DNA from 3 places in the Pantoea sp. X-Soil-YNGN-785 genome. Region 3 is predicted to be linked to each of the others. Evidence: predicted binding sites of a transcription regulator. Region 3 holds the regulator's gene; each other region holds the start of a gene.
The links. The regulator PhoB, encoded in region 3, activates phosphate uptake and scavenging genes when phosphate is short. The targets are predictions, from matches to a motif close to CTGTCATAAAACTGNCNNAT.
Positions count from the first base shown of each region.

Region 1: the regulator PhoB is predicted to act here: its motif matches at 1,894-1,913, upstream of pitA (inorganic phosphate transporter PitA).
Region 2: the regulator PhoB is predicted to act here: its motif matches at 1,223-1,242, upstream of glpT (glycerol-3-phosphate transporter).

Region 1 covers NZ_AP035942.1:3,745,821-3,749,100, forward strand. The annotation lists gene AC6I8E_RS17485 (aldo/keto reductase) at 1-629, shown strand, start outside; gene AC6I8E_RS17490 (BaiN/RdsA family NAD(P)/FAD-dependent oxidoreductase) at 637-1,821, opposite strand; gene pitA (inorganic phosphate transporter PitA) at 2,065-3,280, shown strand, end outside.
Region 2 covers NZ_AP035942.1:190,071-193,350, reverse strand. The annotation lists gene AC6I8E_RS00840 (carboxylate/amino acid/amine transporter) at 149-1,012, opposite strand; gene glpT (glycerol-3-phosphate transporter) at 1,387-2,727, shown strand; gene yigL (sugar/pyridoxal phosphate phosphatase YigL) at 2,774-3,280, opposite strand, start outside.
Region 3 covers NZ_AP035942.1:954,612-957,891, reverse strand. The annotation lists gene phoR (phosphate regulon sensor histidine kinase PhoR) at 1-1,148, opposite strand, end outside; gene phoB (phosphate response regulator transcription factor PhoB) at 1,163-1,852, opposite strand; gene sbcD (exonuclease subunit SbcD) at 2,050-3,249, shown strand; gene AC6I8E_RS04270 (AAA family ATPase) at 3,246-3,280, shown strand, end outside.

The sequences.
Region 1 (3,280 bases), 1.2 Mb from region 3:
AACTTCATTGCCCGCCGACCGAGATCTACTACAACCCGGACGTCTTCGCGGTGATGGATGAGATGGTGGCCGCCGGAAAAATCCGTCACTACGGTGTTTCCGTTGAGAAAGTCGAGGAAGGGCTGAAGGCGCTGGAATTTCCCAACGTCTCGTCGATTCAGCTGATCTACAACATTTTCCGCCAGCGTCCGGCGGAACTGCTGCTGCGTGAGGCGAAACGCCGTGATGTGGCGATCATCGCCCGTGTGCCACTGGCGTCAGGTCTGCTGACCGGTAAAATGAATGCCGACAGCGTGTTTGCCGCTGACGACCATCGCACCTTTAATCGCAATGGCGAAGCGTTCGATAAGGGCGAGACCTTCTCCGGCGTGCCGTATGAGGTGGCGCTGGAAGTGGTTGAGGAGATTCGCCGCTTCGTCACCGGGGACACCACCATGGCGATGTTTGCGCTGCGCTGGATCCTGATGAACGAAGATGTCAGCGTGGTGATTCCTGGCGCGAAAAATCGCGAACAGGCTGAAGCCAATGCCCGCGCCAGCGATGTCGATGCGCTCTCTGAGGAGACAATGGCAGCGCTGAAGCAGATCTATCAGGAGAAGATCGCGCCTCACGTGCATCAGCGCTGGTAAACGCGCGTTACAACGCCTGGGCACAGGCCCAGGCAGAACTCCACGCCCACTGGAAGTTATATCCGCCCAGCCAGCCAGTGACATCGGCCACTTCACCAATAAAGTAAAGCCCCGGCACCGCACGCGCCTCCATGGTTTTCGAGGAGAGCTGCGTCGTATCCACGCCGCCCAGCGTTACTTCCGCCGTACGATAGCCCTCTGTGCCGTTTGGCTGGATGCGCCAGGCGTGCAGCGTCTGCGCCAGCTCCGTTTGCTGTTTGCTGTTGAGCTGCTTCAGCGTGATGTCCGGGACCACCTTCAGCGCCTGCAGGACTTCCACCAGACGCTTCGGCAGGATTTTCGCCAGACTGTTTTTCAGGCTGAGATTCGGATGTGCTTCACGCTGTGCCGTCAGAAACGCCTCAAGCGGTGTGGCGGGCGACAGATCGATAGTGACGAATTCACCCGGCTGCCAGTAGCTGGAAATCTGCAATACCGCCGGACCGGACAGGCCGCGATGGGTGAAGAGCATCGCCTCTTTGAAGCGGGTGCCATCCTGCGCATCAATCGTGGTCTCCAGCGCCACGCCTGACAGCGTCTGCAGCTGCTCCAGCAGCGGCTTGTGCAGAGTAAAAGGCACCAGCGCCGCCCGCGTCGGAAAGACGCTCAGGCCGAACTGCTCCGCAATTTTATAGCCAAATGGCGAAGCCCCCAGACCTGGCATCGACAGGCCGCCGCTGGCGATGACCAGCTTCTCCGCCTGAACCGTACTGCCGTTGAGTTGCAGGGTATAACCGCTTTCATCGCGCGCCACGCTGAGCACTTCACTGCGCAGCCGCAGGGTGACATTGCCCTTGTCACATTCGGCCAGCAGCAGATCGACAATCTGCTGAGCCGAGTCATCACAGAAGAGCTGACCCAGGGTTTTCTCATGCCAGGCAATACCATGACGATTGACCAGATCGATAAAATCCCACTGGGTATAACGCGCCAGCGCCGATTTACAGAAGTGGGGATTGTGCGACAGATAGGCCGCCGGTTCGGTATAGAGGTTGGTGAAGTTGCAGCGGCCACCGCCCGACATCAGAATCTTGCGTCCCGGCTTTTTGCCGTTATCCAGCAGTAACACGCGGCGTCCCCGCTGTCCGGCCTGGGCGGCACAGAACAGACCGGCGGCGCCGGCACCAATGATGATAACGTCAAACTGTTCCACTGCGGTTCACTCACTTAACTGGAAAGGCGCAGATTGTAGTGATCTGCTCACTGAGACGCCAGCGTCAAAAAATTGCCGTAAATGTGTCATATTGTATCTGCTTAATATCTAACCCTTTTTAGCTGAGTTACCCTTCAGCCTTACGACGAAAGGTCAAATTAACGCTATATTTTCCTTTCCCATACAGCACGTTGTCGCGGATAATGCGCCGCGTTCATGTCCTCCAAAAATGGCGTAACGTTTATGCTACATCTGTTTGCTGGTCTAGACCTCAGTACTAGCCTGTTATTGGTTCTTGCCCTGCTGTTTGTATTGTTTTACGAAGCGATCAACGGTTTCCACGACACGGCCAACGCAGTTGCGACGGTCATCTATACGCGTGCCATGCGTGCCCAGCTTGCTGTGGTGATGGCGGGTGTATTCAACTTCCTTGGCGTGCTGCTCGGTGGATTGAGTGTCGCTTACGCTATTGTTCATATGCTTCCCACCGATCTGTTGTTAAATGTTGGATCGGCTCACGGTCTCGCCATGGTGTTTTCTATGCTGCTGGCGGCGATTATCTGGAACCTCGGCACCTGGTATCTCGGTCTGCCGGCCTCCAGCTCCCATACCCTGATCGGCGCCATTATCGGTATCGGTCTGACCAACGCCCTGATGACCGGAACCTCGGTAGTTGATGCACTCAACATCCCGAAAGTCCTGAACATCTTCCTTTCTCTGATCCTGTCGCCGATTGTCGGCCTGGTGATGGCGGGCGGCTTGATCTTCATTCTGCGTCGCTACTGGAGTAATACCAAAAAGCGTGCGCGTATTCATATGACGCCTGCTGACCGCGAGAAGATCGACGGCAAGAAAAAGCCGCCGTTCTGGACCCGTATCGCCCTGATTGTTTCGGCAATTGGCGTGAGCTATTCGCACGGCGCGAATGACGGTCAGAAAGGCATTGGCCTGATCATGCTGGTCCTGATTGGCGTGGCTCCGGCCGGTTTCGTGGTAAATATGAATGCCTCCGGGTATGACATTACGCGTACCCGCGATGCGGTTAATCACCTGGAGCAGTATTACCAGCAGCATAACGCCTCGCTGACGCACATCATCCAGATGGCACCGCCTAAGCTGCCAACGCCGGAAGAAGTGCCAGCGACCAGCCCGCAGGAGTTCCACTGTGACAGCGCGCGTGCACTGCAGGCAGTTCAGCGTGCTCAGGTGTTGCTGAATAATCTGCAAAGCTACGACCAACTGACGGTTGATCAGCGCGGTCAGATGCGTCGTCTGCTGCTGTGTATCTCAGACACCGCCGATAAAGCGGCCCGTCTGGAAGAGACATCACCGGATGACAAGCGCTTCCTCAATAAGCTGAAAAGCGACCTGCTTGGCACCATTGAGTATGCGCCGATCTGGATTATTGTGGCCGTCGCGCTGGCGCTGGGCATCGGCACCATGATTGGCTGGCGTCGTG
Region 2 (3,280 bases), 760 kb from region 3:
CGAAGCGTCCGGGCCAGGGATGGCCCGGCCGATCGACAGGGAGGTGAGATTGCTTCGCGATCGGACGCCCCAGCCCGGGAGGCGGCACCCATTCAACAGCCACTTTTCAAAGCCTGTTTATGGTCTGTGGCAGCGCACCCCTTTCACCTTATGACCGGTCACCGCGCCCCACCACCCAGCGCTTATGCACCCACAGCGAGGCGAAGATCACCAGCGCGCCCGCAATAAAGCTCGGCCAGTGCGGTTTCTGCTGCCAGATAGCCAGATTCACCAGCAGCCCGGCGGGCACGTGCATGTTATTCATTATGCCCAGCGTACCGGCATCGACCTGTGTCGCACCGTAGTTCCACATAAAATAGCCGAGACCGGAAGCCGCAACGCCCAGCCAGACCAGAATGCCCCACTGCAATGAGGTGGTCGGTAACTTCTGTGGGTTGCCCCAGGCGCACCAGGCGATGACGGCAATCAACACCGCCCCCAGATAGAACCAGGAGAAGGCCGTGTGCTGCGGCATGGGTCGGGTCTCCTGCAGACGCTTATAGCCCACCATGCCTGCCGCAAAGCAGATGTTAGCCAGCTGTACTAACAGCAGACCAAACCAGAAATGATCGCTGACTTTGTCATAGCGAATAATGGCCGCACCCGCTACCGCCAGTAACGCACTGAAGATATAGCCGATGCGCAGCGGACGACGGCTGATCAGATCGTAAATCAGCGTCACATAGAGCGGCGTCATCACCGTAAACAGCAGGAATTCTGACACGCTAAGGTAGAGATAGGCTTCGAAGCTCAGCAGATACATCACGCCCAGCTGCAGCATTCCCACCAGCATATACAGCAGTAGCGTCGAAGGGCGATAACCCCGCCAGCGCAGGAAAGGCAAAAATACCAGCGCAGCCAGCGCCAGCCGCATCAGCACAGAGAACCAGCTATCCACCTGCCCGGCGAGGTATTCGCCAATCAGGCTGAACGAAAAGGCCCACAGAATGGTGGTAATAATCAATAAAAACACGGCAACGACCCCGAAATTAACAGGTCGACAGTGTAAACAATGTGCCGCCGTCAGGCTGTGAAATCTGGTTGACATCTGATTATAATCCAGGCAATTAAACAGCCGACCGGATAGCCTGCTTACACTTCCTGACACATCAATCGACAGAATAGGTTTTCAGCCAGATAAAATGCGCGAAATGATCCATCCGGTGATCACTTCCGCTCCTTGCTGTAATAAAACTGTAACAAATGTGTCATTCATCACAGTAACGTTGCGCAACTAACACTATTCTTTGCGCGAAATGGAACATTCTGCATCCATTTTGTTCTGCACTTTCCTGCTCCAACCTGCCGGGAATGAAAAACCATAATGTGCCCTGGAGGGCCTCACTGATGCTGAGCATTTTTAAACCTGCACAACGTCAGCCGCAGGTGGCGGCGGATCACGTTGATCCGCTCTACCGTCGTCTGCGCTGGCAAATTTTCATCGGGATCTTCTTTGGTTATGCTGCCTACTACCTGGTCAGAAAAAACTTCGCACTCGCCATGCCCTATCTGGTCGAGCAGGGTTTTTCACGTGGCGATCTCGGGTTTGCCCTGTCCGGCATCTCCATTGCCTACGGCTTTTCAAAATTCATCATGGGCTCGGTCTCTGACCGATCAAACCCGCGCGTCTTCTTACCGGCTGGCCTGATTCTGGCCGCAGCAGTGATGCTGATCATGGGATTCGTCCCCTGGGCGACCTCCAGCATCATGGTGATGTTCGTACTGCTGTTTATCTGCGGCTGGTTCCAGGGCATGGGCTGGCCACCCTGTGGACGCACCATGGTTCACTGGTGGTCGCAGAAGGAGCGCGGCAGGATCGTTTCGGTCTGGAACTGTGCGCATAACGTGGGCGGTGGTATTCCGCCACTGCTCTTCCTGCTCGGCATGGCGTGGTTCAACGACTGGAAAGCAGCACTCTATATGCCCGCGTTTGGTGCCATTGCCATTGCGATTATTGCCTTTGCGCTGATGCGTGACACGCCGCAATCCTGTGGCCTGCCGCCGATTGAAGAGTACAAAAACGACTACCCGCCCGACTACGATGCCAGCCACGAAGAGGAGCTGACGGCAAAACAGATCTTCATGAAGTATGTGCTGCCGAACAAGCTGCTGTGGTACATCGCGCTGGCCAACGTCTTTGTCTATCTGCTGCGCTACGGCATCCTCGACTGGTCACCCACCTATCTGCGCGAAGTCAAACACTTCACGCTGGATAAATCGTCGTGGGCCTACTTCCTGTATGAATACGCGGGAATTCCGGGAACGCTGCTGTGTGGCTGGATGTCGGACAAAGTGTTCCGGGGTAATCGCGGTGCGACTGGCGTATTCTTTATGACACTGGTGACCATTGCGACCGTGATTTACTGGCTCAACCCGGCGGGCAATCCTGGCGTCGACATGGCCTGCATGATCGTGATTGGCTTCCTGATCTACGGTCCGGTGATGCTGATTGGTCTGCATGCGCTGGAGCTGGCACCGAAAAAAGCAGCAGGGACGGCGGCGGGCTTTACCGGCCTGTTTGGCTACCTGGGTGGCTCGGTCGCGGCCAGTGCCATTGTCGGTTACACCGTCGATTACTTCGGCTGGGACGGCGGCTTTATGGTGATGATTGCGGGCTGTGTGCTGGCGGTTATTCTGCTGTTACTGACCATGGTCAGCGAACACAAACACAAAAAGACCCTCGCCTGACGGCAATAAAAAGGGCCGGTTATCCGGCCCTTTTAACGCAGGCTGCTTAAGCAAGATAGAGCGTGCGCAGTGTCTGCGGCACCGCATCATCGGCATTCGAACCAATCACATCCAGCTCCGGCAGCGTATCTTTTAAGCGCTGATGGGCGTTCTGCATGATATAGCCCTTGCCCGCCATGCTCAGCATCTCCACATCATTCATACCGTCGCCAAAGGCAATGCAGCTCTCCAGTGAGTGACCCAGCGTTTTCGCGACCGCTTCCAGCGCATGTCCTTTCGACACGCCGCCCGCCATGACTTCCAGGCAGGTTGGCAGCGAGAAACTGACGTTAACCCGATCGCCCCAGCGCGCTTCAATCGCCTGCTCCATTGGGATCAGATGCTCAGGGTTTTCGCAGGTAAAAAAGACCTTGCTGATGTTGCTGGTTGGCAGCAGGCCCGGCTCATAGACCTGATAGTTGAACACTGACTCGCGGAAATAGTCCTGCTCAGCCGGGCTTGAACGGCTGACAAACCACTCATCGTCGCGGTAAACGTGCGTCAGAATATCGCT
Region 3 (3,280 bases):
GCACGCGAACGCGCCTTATCAACCCGGTAGAACCGCTCGGTCAGACGCGGAATATGTTCAGAGGCGATACCCGGCCCGTTGTCGCACACCCGGAAGGTCGCGCCCTGCTTGCCACGCAGCCAGCTGATATCAATCCGCGTGCCCTCCGGCGTGTGATTCACCGCGTTGTACACCAGATTGGAAATAGCACTGCGCAGCTGTTCGTCGTTGCCGAACACTTTCAGATGGGGATCGGTATGGAAATGAATATCGTGACGACCGCCACTCAGCGTCGCCGCCTCATGCTGGAGCAGCTTCAGCATCACCGGCACATCGACCTTCTCTTTGAGATCGATCGCGGGCGCGGCTTCGATGCGCGACAGCGTCAGCAGCTGTTTCACCAGGCTGTCCATGCGGCGCGTCTGCTCCGACATGGTGTGCAGCGCTTTGCTGCGCGACGGCTCGCTCATCACCGAGTCATTCATCATCTCCAGATAACCCTGCAGCACGGTGAGCGGCGTGCGTAACTCATGGCTGACGTTGGCAAAGAAGTTGCGGCGCGCCCCTTCCAGCTGATGCATCTGCGTCACATCACGCGCCACCAGCAGCCACTGCCCTTCGCTATAGGGCATGACGCGGAACTCCATATGAAGTTTGTTGTTCAGCACCAGCGTCAGCGGCTTGTCAAAATCGCGCTGGCGCAGATAGCGGGAGAACTCCGGGTAACGCAGCAGATTAAGGATATTCTGGCCATTATCTTCCGGCCAGCGCAGGCCCAGATGCTGCTGCGCCAGGCCGTTACACCAGAAAATAGTGCCCTCTTCCGTGGTCAGGATCACCGCATCCGGCAGCGATTCGGCCCCGCTGCGGAAACGCTTAATCAGATTGCCCAGTTCACGCCGCCGCCGCCGGTTGCGCAGCTGCATCTGGTAAAGCCCATAAAACAGCGGTTCCCAGCTGGCACGCCCGGTCGGTGGCGTCATGGTGCGGTCGAGCCACAGCCAGTGCGACAGCCGCATCAGATTGTGGAAATGCCACAACAGCACCACCAGTACGCTCAGCAGCAGCCACCAGGGCAGGCCGCCAAACAGCAGGCCCAGCAGCGCCGCAGGCAGACAGGCCAGCAGCAGTTCTGTCAGTAATCTCTTCCAGGAGAGGCGTTCCAGCACGGTAAAGGCTCCGTTTAGTAGCGGGCAGAGAAACGATACCCTGTTCCACGGACGGTTTGTACCATGCGATCGTGGCCGGAGACTTCCAGCGCTTTACGTAAACGGCGAATGTGAACATCGACAGTGCGATCCTCCACATACACATTGGTGCCCCAGACGTGGTTCAGCAACTGTTCGCGGCTGTAGACACGCTCCGGGTGCGTCATAAAGAAGTGCAGCAACTTATATTCGGTGGGGCCCATCTCCAGCGGCGTGGTTTCTGACATCACGCGATGTGAGGAGGGATCCAGACTCAGCCCCTGCATCTCAATCACCTCTTCCACTGCCATCGGCGAAATGCGGCGCATTACCGCTTTGATCCGCGCCATCAGCTCTTTAGGTGAAAACGGCTTGGTAATGTAATCATCGGCGCCCACTTCCAGGCCACGTACCCGATCTTCCTCTTCGCCGCGCGCGGTCAGCATCATCACCGGGATATCGCGGGTCATCGCCTCGCGCTTAAGATGCTTGATAAACTGAATCCCGCTGCCACCGGGTAACATCCAGTCCAGCAAAATCAGATCGGGCCAGGGTTCAATCAGCTTGCCAACGGCGCTGTCATAATCTTCCGCCTCGATTGGCTGATAGTCGTTCTGCTCCAGAACAAAACACAACATTTCACGGATGGGGGCTTCATCCTCCACAACCAAAATGCGCTTAGCCATTATTACTCCTGCTGATTATGACGGCTGTCACTGAGATTCGCGGCGCCATTATGCGTCAGATTTGTGACACTTTTATGAAAAACATAACCTGCCTGTAACCTCACTGGTAATCATTTATGACAGCGCAGCGACATTTTTTTGCTTTGGCCGCAGAGCCAGTATAATCGCCCGGCGAATCACAACGGCAGGGACTCATCATGCGCATCATTCATACTGCGGACTGGCATCTGGGGCAGTTCTTCTACAACAAAAGTCGGGCGGCGGAACATCAGGCGTTTCTCGACTGGCTGTTGATCCAGATTGAACAGCATCAGGTGGATGCGCTGATTATTGCAGGCGACCTGTTTGATACCGGTACGCCGCCCAGCTACGCCCGCGAGATGTTTAACCGCTTCGTGGTGGCACTGCAGCCTGCGGGCTGTCAGCTGATTGTGCTGGCGGGTAACCACGATTCCGTGGCAACGCTGAACGAGTCACGCGAATTGCTGGCCTGCCTCAACACGCGGGTGATCGCCACCCCGCAGGCGCAGGATGATGTGCTGCTGCTCAACACCCGCCAGGGCGAGCCGGGTGCCCTGCTGTGCGCCATTCCCTATCTGCGCCCGCGCGATATCCTGCGCAGCCGGGCGGGTCAGTCGGGCCGCGACAAGCAGACCTCGCTGCTGGAGGCGATTGCCCACCACTATCAGCAGCGTTTCGCCGCCGCCCAGGCGCTGGGCTATGCGCTGCCCGTCATTGCTACCGGTCACCTCACCACCGTCGGCGTCAGCCAGAGCGATTCGGTGCGCGACATCTACATCGGCACGCTGGACGCGTTTCCCGCCAGCGCGTTTCCCGCTGCTGATTATATTGCGCTCGGCCATATTCATCGCGCCCAGCGCGTGGCGGGCAGCGAACATATCCGCTACAGCGGCTCGCCGATTCCGCTGAGTTTTGATGAGCTGGGGACTGAAAAGAGCGTCTTCCTGCTGGAGCTGACGGCCAGCGGCCTGCAGTCAGTTACGCCGCTGGTGGTGCCGCAGTCGCAACCCATGCAGGTGCTGAAAGGATCGCTGGCGCAGATTGCAGAGCAGTTAAACGCCTTCAGCACGGCAGAGCAGGAGAAGCCGACCTGGCTCGACATCGAAGTCACTACCCAGGAGTACCTCAGCGATCTGCAACGTCAGGTCGAAACCCTGACCGCTACGCTGCCGGTCGAAGTCTTGCTGCTGCGCCGCAGCCGTGAACAGCGGCAGCAGAGCCTGGCGGGGCTCGACAACGAAACGCTGAGTGAGCTGAAGGTGGAAGAGGTCTTCGCGCGCCGCCTGGCGCTGGATGAAGAGCTGCAACCGGCGCAAATCGACGAGATGACCACGCTGTTTCGCCAGACGCTGGCCGCTATGGAAGAGACCCAATGAAGATCCTCACGCTACGGTTTAAAAACCTCAA